DNA from 2 places in the Rhizobium sp. AC44/96 genome. Region 2 is predicted to be linked to the other one. Evidence: predicted binding sites of a transcription regulator. Region 2 holds the regulator's gene; the other holds the start of a gene.
The links. The regulator LexA, encoded in region 2, represses DNA repair genes until DNA is damaged. The targets are predictions, from matches to a motif close to TGTTCNNNNTGTGTTCNG.
Positions count from the first base shown of each region.

Region 1: A6U87_RS25640 (DNA polymerase IV) is a predicted target of LexA. The motif match lies at 1,495-1,512, and genes of this name have one in related genera.

Region 1 is NZ_LXKO01000039.1:49,442-52,921, forward strand. It holds gene A6U87_RS25635 (L,D-transpeptidase family protein) at 1-81, opposite strand, end outside; gene A6U87_RS25640 (DNA polymerase IV) at 198-1,490, opposite strand; gene A6U87_RS25645 (hypothetical protein) at 1,654-2,325, opposite strand; gene A6U87_RS25650 (DUF3572 domain-containing protein) at 2,328-2,636, opposite strand; gene A6U87_RS25655 (response regulator) at 2,768-3,139, shown strand; gene A6U87_RS25660 (PleD family two-component system response regulator) at 3,158-3,480, shown strand, end outside.
Region 2 is NZ_LXKO01000039.1:244,285-247,764, reverse strand. It holds gene A6U87_RS26680 (VOC family protein) at 1-860, opposite strand, end outside; gene lexA (transcriptional repressor LexA) at 1,063-1,788, shown strand; gene A6U87_RS26670 (ComEC/Rec2 family competence protein) at 1,769-3,480, opposite strand, start outside.

The DNA of each region.
Region 1 (3,480 bases), 190 kb from region 2:
GCGCGCATCTCCGGCGAAAGCCGGGTGCACGAGCGCGGTTGCCGACAGCAAGCCGAGGCCGAAAACGAGACGCGAGAACATTGAACCAACCAGAACGCAATACAGTGAAGGTAGCCTAGTCCTCGAAACTTAAGGAAAACTTGAAACAGCGTTCCGTGCGACCGGATCGGCACGGAACGCTGGCGAGCTTGGTGCCCTTAAGAGCGGTCGCGCTTGCCGCCGAAGGTATAGCCGGTTTCGACGGTTCCTTTTCCGAACTTGTCGCGCAGCTTGTCCATGGCCGCTTCCGCAGCCGCGCGGCGGCCCGATTGCACATCGACGAGATCACGCGGATCGGCGCGTACGGGATCGCAAAGGTCGGTGACGCCGATGCCGATCAGGCGGAATTTCGTCCCATCGGTTTCTTTCTGAAGCATGTCGAGCCCGGTGCGGAAGATCCGGTCGGCGAGCTGTGTCGGATCTTCGAGCTTGCGGTTGCGGGTTCGCGATTTGAAGTCCGCAGTCTTCATTTTCAGAACGACCGTGTGGCCGGCAATCTCGTTCTTTTTCAATCGCCAGGAAACTTTTTCGGAAAGGCTACGTAGGATCGGGACCAGATCGTCGTATCGCGAGATGTCGTCGAAGAATGTGGTTTCCGCGGATACGCTCTTGGCGGCGTCGTTCAGATGCACATCTCGATCGTCGATGCCGCGCGACAGCCGCGAGAGCCGCTGACCGAGGCTGCCGTAACGCCGCATGAGATCGCTCTCTTCCATCGTCTGCAATTGTCCGATGGTGCGAATCCCGTCTGCCTCCAGTGTAGCGGCGAACGCCTTTCCGACGCCCCAGATCGTTGTGACTGGCCGCGGCGCGAGAAAGGTCACCGCTTCTTGGCGTCCGATCACCGAAAATCCCCGCGGCTTTTGCAGGTCGGACGCAACCTTGGCGAGGAACTTGCAATAGGAGAGGCCCACGGAGACGGTGATGCCTATTTCCTTTTCGACGCGCCGGGCAAACTTGGCCAATGTGCGGGCAGGGGGATCGTGGTGGAGCCGTTGCGTGCCACCAAGCTCCAGGAATGCTTCATCGATCGAAAGCGGCTGCACAAGCGGCGTCAAGTCCTGCATCATCGCGCGCACTTCGCGCCCCACCTTCACGTATTTCTCCATGTTTGGCGGCAACACGACCGCCTGCGGGCAGGCTTCGAGCGCCTTGAACATGGGCATCGCCGAGCGGACACCGTGTATGCGTGCGATGTAGCAGGCGGTGGAAACGACACCGCGCTTGCCGCCGCCGATGATCACCGGCTTGTCGGCAAGCTCGGGATTGTCACGCTTCTCGACCGTCGCATAGAAGGCGTCGCAGTCAATGTGCGCCAGCGTCAGATCGTAGAGCTCGTCATGCCGCACGAGGCGCGGGCTGCCACATGCCGTACAGCGACGTGCCTCGCTCTTCTGCTCGGCAAGGCAGTCGCGACAGAAGCCGGGCGTCTTGGAAGGCAGTTGCATCATGGCTGAGAACAAAGGTTGAACATCGCGACATTAGCTCTTAAACTTGTGAGTCTCAAGAGCGTCGCGAAGCTTTTGGTGGCGCGTCCACGTCGGTGTCATGCGCCACATGCGGCAATGTATGCCGGCCGTAAAATGTCCGGAAAGCCGTACGGTGCGCTCCGTTTCAGCCGGTTCGGGAGGTTACCGGTGCGGTGCCGGATGCCATGTGTGCCCGCAACAGGTCGTGTGCGTGCTCCCATCCCGAGGCAGCGACGATCGGATCGACCGGAACCGGTGCGAAAGGCTTGAAGTCGGCATTGGCCATCATCGTCACGAGCAGGCACTCGGGGACATGCTCGCCGACAGAGAGGAGATTGCGTTGCATATCATCGATGAACGCGACAGGCAGATCTCGTCGATCGTGCAGCTCCGCAACGACGGGCCCCTTCGGCTGTTCGGTCGCAATCATGTCGAAGGCGAGCTCGAAGCGGTCGAGAAGGCGGCGCCGGACGCCATGGTGGCGCGGTGGCATGGCGGTCAGAAAAACGATGTCCGCCTCGTCGGAAAGGGCTTGCAACGTTTCGATCGCGCGTTCCGCCGGCGTTTGCCACAAATCCTGGCTGGCGAAGAACGCATCCTCGAAGGTGTCAACCTGTTCGCGGTCGAGTTCGCTGCCGTCCAGCAGCGAGACGATGTTGCCGTGCAGTCGGAAAGAGCGCGGCAGGAGATCGCAGCGTTGCGAACGAAGGAAAGCGGTGAACGGTGTCAGGAACTCCAGGACCACCTCGTCGATATCGCAGACGATAAGGGGGCGGTCGCCGAGGCGCACCTGACTGGCATTGGTCACGATCTCCATTCTCAATACTCCCCCGACCCCAGGCCCGGCGGCGAGAAATGCAACCACGCCGCATTCAGCGCTTCTGGCGACGTGCCGGTCGCCTCGCAAAAGGCAAGGGCGGTGGGCTCGTGCTGCATCAGAAAATCCATCATGCCGGAAAGAAAGCCCGGATCGCTTATCGCGGTGCGGACCTGTGCGGGCTCAACCCCTGTCAGGGCAAGGAATCGGCCGAAAAGATCTGGGTCATTTGCAAGCCAGGCAAGAACGGCAATTGCGGTCTCTTGCGGGTCTGCGGCGCGCTGTTTGGAAGTCTTGAAGTTGCTCTGCATTTCTCGGGCTAAATTACCTATTTTTCAACCAAATACCGATAACATTCAGCCATCGGTTTCATGGGTCCGTGCGTTCGCATGTCATACTTATGCGGCTGAACGGTTGCCAGAACGGACTTAGGACGCGTGTCATGCCCAAGCAGGTGATGATTGTAGAAGATAACGAGCTCAACATGAAGCTCTTTCGCGACCTCATCGAGGCGTCCGGCTACACGACGATTCAGACCCGCAATGGGATGGAAGCGCTGGAACTTGCCCGCAAGTATCGCCCCGATCTGATCCTCATGGATATCCAGTTGCCGGAAGTCTCGGGCCTCGAGGTCACCAAGTGGCTGAAGGAAGACGACGAGCTGCACGTGATTCCGGTCATCGCCGTGACCGCTTTTGCGATGAAGGGCGACGAGGAGCGTATCAGGCAGGGCGGCTGCGAGGCATATGTCTCCAAACCCATCTCCGTTCCCAAGTTCATCGAAACGATCAAGACATACCTTGGGGATGCCTGACGCATCGGAAAGAAGCCCATGACTGCGCGAATCCTGGTGGTTGATGATATCCCGGCGAATGTGAAGCTGCTCGAAGCGCGGCTGGTCGCCGAGTATTTCGATGTGCTGACGGCCTCGGACGGATATCAGGCTCTGGCGATTTGCGAGCGGAACCAGGTCGATCTCGTGCTTCTCGATATCATGATGCCTGGAATGGACGGCTTTGAAGTTTGCGAGCGCCTGAAGTCCAATGTGAAGACGGCGCATATTCCCGTGGTCATGGTCACCGCGCTCGATCAGCCGACCGACCGCGTTCGTGGCCTCAAGGCCGGTGCCGATGACTTTCTGACCAAGCCCGTCAA
Region 2 (3,480 bases):
AGCGCGCCCTGCCCGGACGCAGCCTTCACCAGAATTCGATTGTTCTTACGCGTGTAGGTGATCCCGTTAGCAGCCAAATGCGCTTCTGTCACGGCGAGATCAGCAACCTTGTAGACAATGCCGACGCCACGCAGACCGCGATCCGCGCTGGGCGCGACGAGATCGAAATAGGCATTCAACCCATCCGCCGACAAAATGCTGATGCGGACGTTCGGGGTGGCAAGGCTGATACCAAACGCCTCCTCCCGCACCGACGCCACGCCGGAGGCAAACCGCAGGAATGTGGCAAACGCCTTGGGATCCGGTGCCGCCAGCACGATCTCGGCGATACCGGTTACGCCATTGACATGTGTCTCAAGCGCCTTGCGGTCCATGGGCAGAGGATTGATCCGCTGGCAGGTGAACAGAAAGAAATCAGGGGCGCGAAGATCGGCAGCAAAGGCAAGCCGAAAGGCTGCGGTCGTCTCGGAACCATCCGGCATCTTCATCGGTCGAGCAAATTGCAGCATTTCGCCGCCGCTTATCCTGTCAGCGTTGAAGCGGGCGTGATCGCGATCGGCATCGGCCGTGCCGAAGACGACCGCTGATAGACCGTCATCGCCGCAGCGGAAGCGAAAAGCACGATCGCGGGCAGTGAAGACATTGCCCTTCTTGACCGAGGCGTCATAGGCATCGGCGCTCGCGATACCGAGCGGCTCGAGGTATGTTTTGTCGGCGAAGAAGATGCAGGCGTTTTCGGTTCCGAACGGATGACGCGCATCCGCCGCGACGGTGAACCCAAGCTTGCCGAGACGCTCCCTGGCAAGGTCGATATTGGCGACGGGCAGCACCACGTGGTCCAGCGGATGAGCTTCACTCATGGCAGATCCTCTCCCGAAATCGCGAATGATGTGCGCTGCTAAGCGAGACAATGCAAGAGGCTACCGCCGCATAGATCGAATGAAGTGTAAAAACCGGACAATTCAGAGCCAAGTTTTACGAAAATTTAGCCACTTGCGGAACACATATGGAACATATAGTGTCTGTTCTGGCTTTGTTTCACAACCCTGGGGTCCGACTTCAATGCTCACGCGCAAGCAACAGGAACTTCTCCTCTTCATTCACGAGCGAATGAAGGAGTCGGGCGTGCCCCCGTCTTTTGATGAAATGAAGGATGCGCTCGACCTTGCGTCCAAGTCCGGCATTCACCGGCTGATCACCGCGCTAGAGGAACGCGGCTTCATTCGCCGGCTGCCAAACAGGGCACGCGCGCTCGAGGTGATCAAGCTTCCGGAGGCCTATAATCCGAGCCTTCAGCAACGACGTGGCTTCTCGCCGAGCGTCATCGAAGGGAGCCTTGGCAAGCCTCAGCTGGTCACGCCTCCGGCACCGGCCAAGCCGGCACCGAGTGCCGACAACGGCAACTCCGTTTCCGTGCCGGTCATGGGCCGGATCGCGGCGGGTGTGCCCATTTCGGCAATCCAGAATAACACGCATGACATCGTTGTCCCCGCCGACATGCTCGGCTCAGGCGAACACTATGCGCTGGAGGTCAAGGGCGACTCGATGATCGAAGCCGGTATTTTCGACGGCGATACGGTGATCATCCGCAATGGCAATACGGCCAATCCGGGCGATATCGTCGTGGCGCTGGTCGACGACGAAGAAGCGACGCTGAAACGGTTCCGCCGCAAGGGCGCATCCATTGCGCTCGAAGCGGCCAACCCCGCCTACGAGACACGCATCTTCGGACCCGATCGCGTAAAGGTTCAGGGCAAGCTGGTAGGGCTTATTCGCCGATATCACTGACGGCGACGTCAAACGTACCGCTGCGCCAATCGTAGGCGCGATGTATGCGCCATGGGCGTGATAGGCCATCGTACGTCGTTGTCAGGACTGGTGTGCCCTGCTGATCCATACAGATTTCGACCGCGCCGCTTCGACGCAAAGTTTGGCCGGTAATAAGCATTGCGCCGGACCGACATTCGCGCAGACGAATGCGGGCCGGGGTAATGACGATATCGGCGGCGTCGCAAGCCGGCCCGAGATAGGCCAAATCCTCGATGACGTTGACGATATAGCCGTTATCGAGAGTGGCAATACACCAGGCGCCTTTAACGCAGACGAAACTGTTTGCCGTGCCATTCGCCGCAGCGTTGCGCATTGTTCGAAGCACCGCTCGTCGTTCGTCAAACGACAGAGCATATGATCGATCGTTGCGCTCCTTCGTCTTCTTGGGAAGTGTGGCCTTGATGAACGCCGGAGGCTGATGCTCTTCGGCGGCGAGGGCTCGCTGCCACTGGCCGAAGATGAAATCGGGCGGTCGCTCCCGGTTGGAAGCCATGCGGGTTCCGCGCAGAATTGCCACCAGGGATCCGTCTTCCGCAACAACGACGTCAGGTGCGGGCAACGAAGGCAGCAGCGCCACCGTGAATGTCGCGATACCGACGATGGCGGCGCCCAGATAGCGCAAACGCGTTCGCAGCAAAGTAAGGACCAGAAATCCGAGAACCGCTACCGGGAAATACCAGGACGGCAGGCGCCCGATATCGACATTGCCACCCCAGGACGACACGAGCTTGGCGATCCCGATGACGACATCGAGCCCGAGGCCGGCGATCTTCCACGGCAGCACATCGAGACCGAAGGGCGTCAGCAACATCGCAAGCATGCCCATGGGCATGACAACGAAGGATATGACTGGCATCGCCATGAGATTTGCCGGCAAGCCGTACGAGCTCAGCCGATGGAAATGCTCAATCGAAAACAACGCCGTCGAGAAGCCGCCGATCATGGAAGTGAGCACGATGCCGCCGAAGAAGCGTGCGACGGCGACCACCGGCATGACCCATGGAAGCTTGAGAAAGGCGTTGTCGGTCGGCCTTCGCCCGGTCCAGATGGAATAGCCGGCGACCAGCGCCAGTGTCGCCGCAAAGGACATCTGGAAACTGGGACCCAGGACCTCCGACGGCGACAGCATCACGATCACCAGCGCCGACAAGGCGACGTTGCGAAGGCTAATCGACGGTCGATCGAACAGCACTGCAACCAGCATGATCATCATCATGATATATGCCCGCTCAGCCGACACGGCAAAGCCCGAAATCATGTAGTAGGCGGTCAACGCCAAAAGAGCGCCGGCGGCGGCGATCTTCTTCGTCGGGTAGGCTTGGGCCACCGATGGCAGGAGACTGAGCGCCATTCGAAAACCGACAAAGAAGATACCGGCGGAGAGAGCCATGTTGAGCCCCGAAATCGCAACAATGTGGGCGAGGCCGGATTGTCTTAGAGCTGCCGTCGTCTCGCGGGAGATCGCACGTCTCTCGTCGGTGACAAGCGATGCTGCAAAGGCACCGGTGTCACCGGGAAGAATGGATCGAATGCGGTCTCCAATCGTGCTTCTGAGGCCGTATAGATATTCGATCCCCTCCGCCAGAAATTGCCGCTTATCGCCGGTCTCGGGTGCCACGGTCGCTGTTGGCGCGCCATAGAAGAAACCGT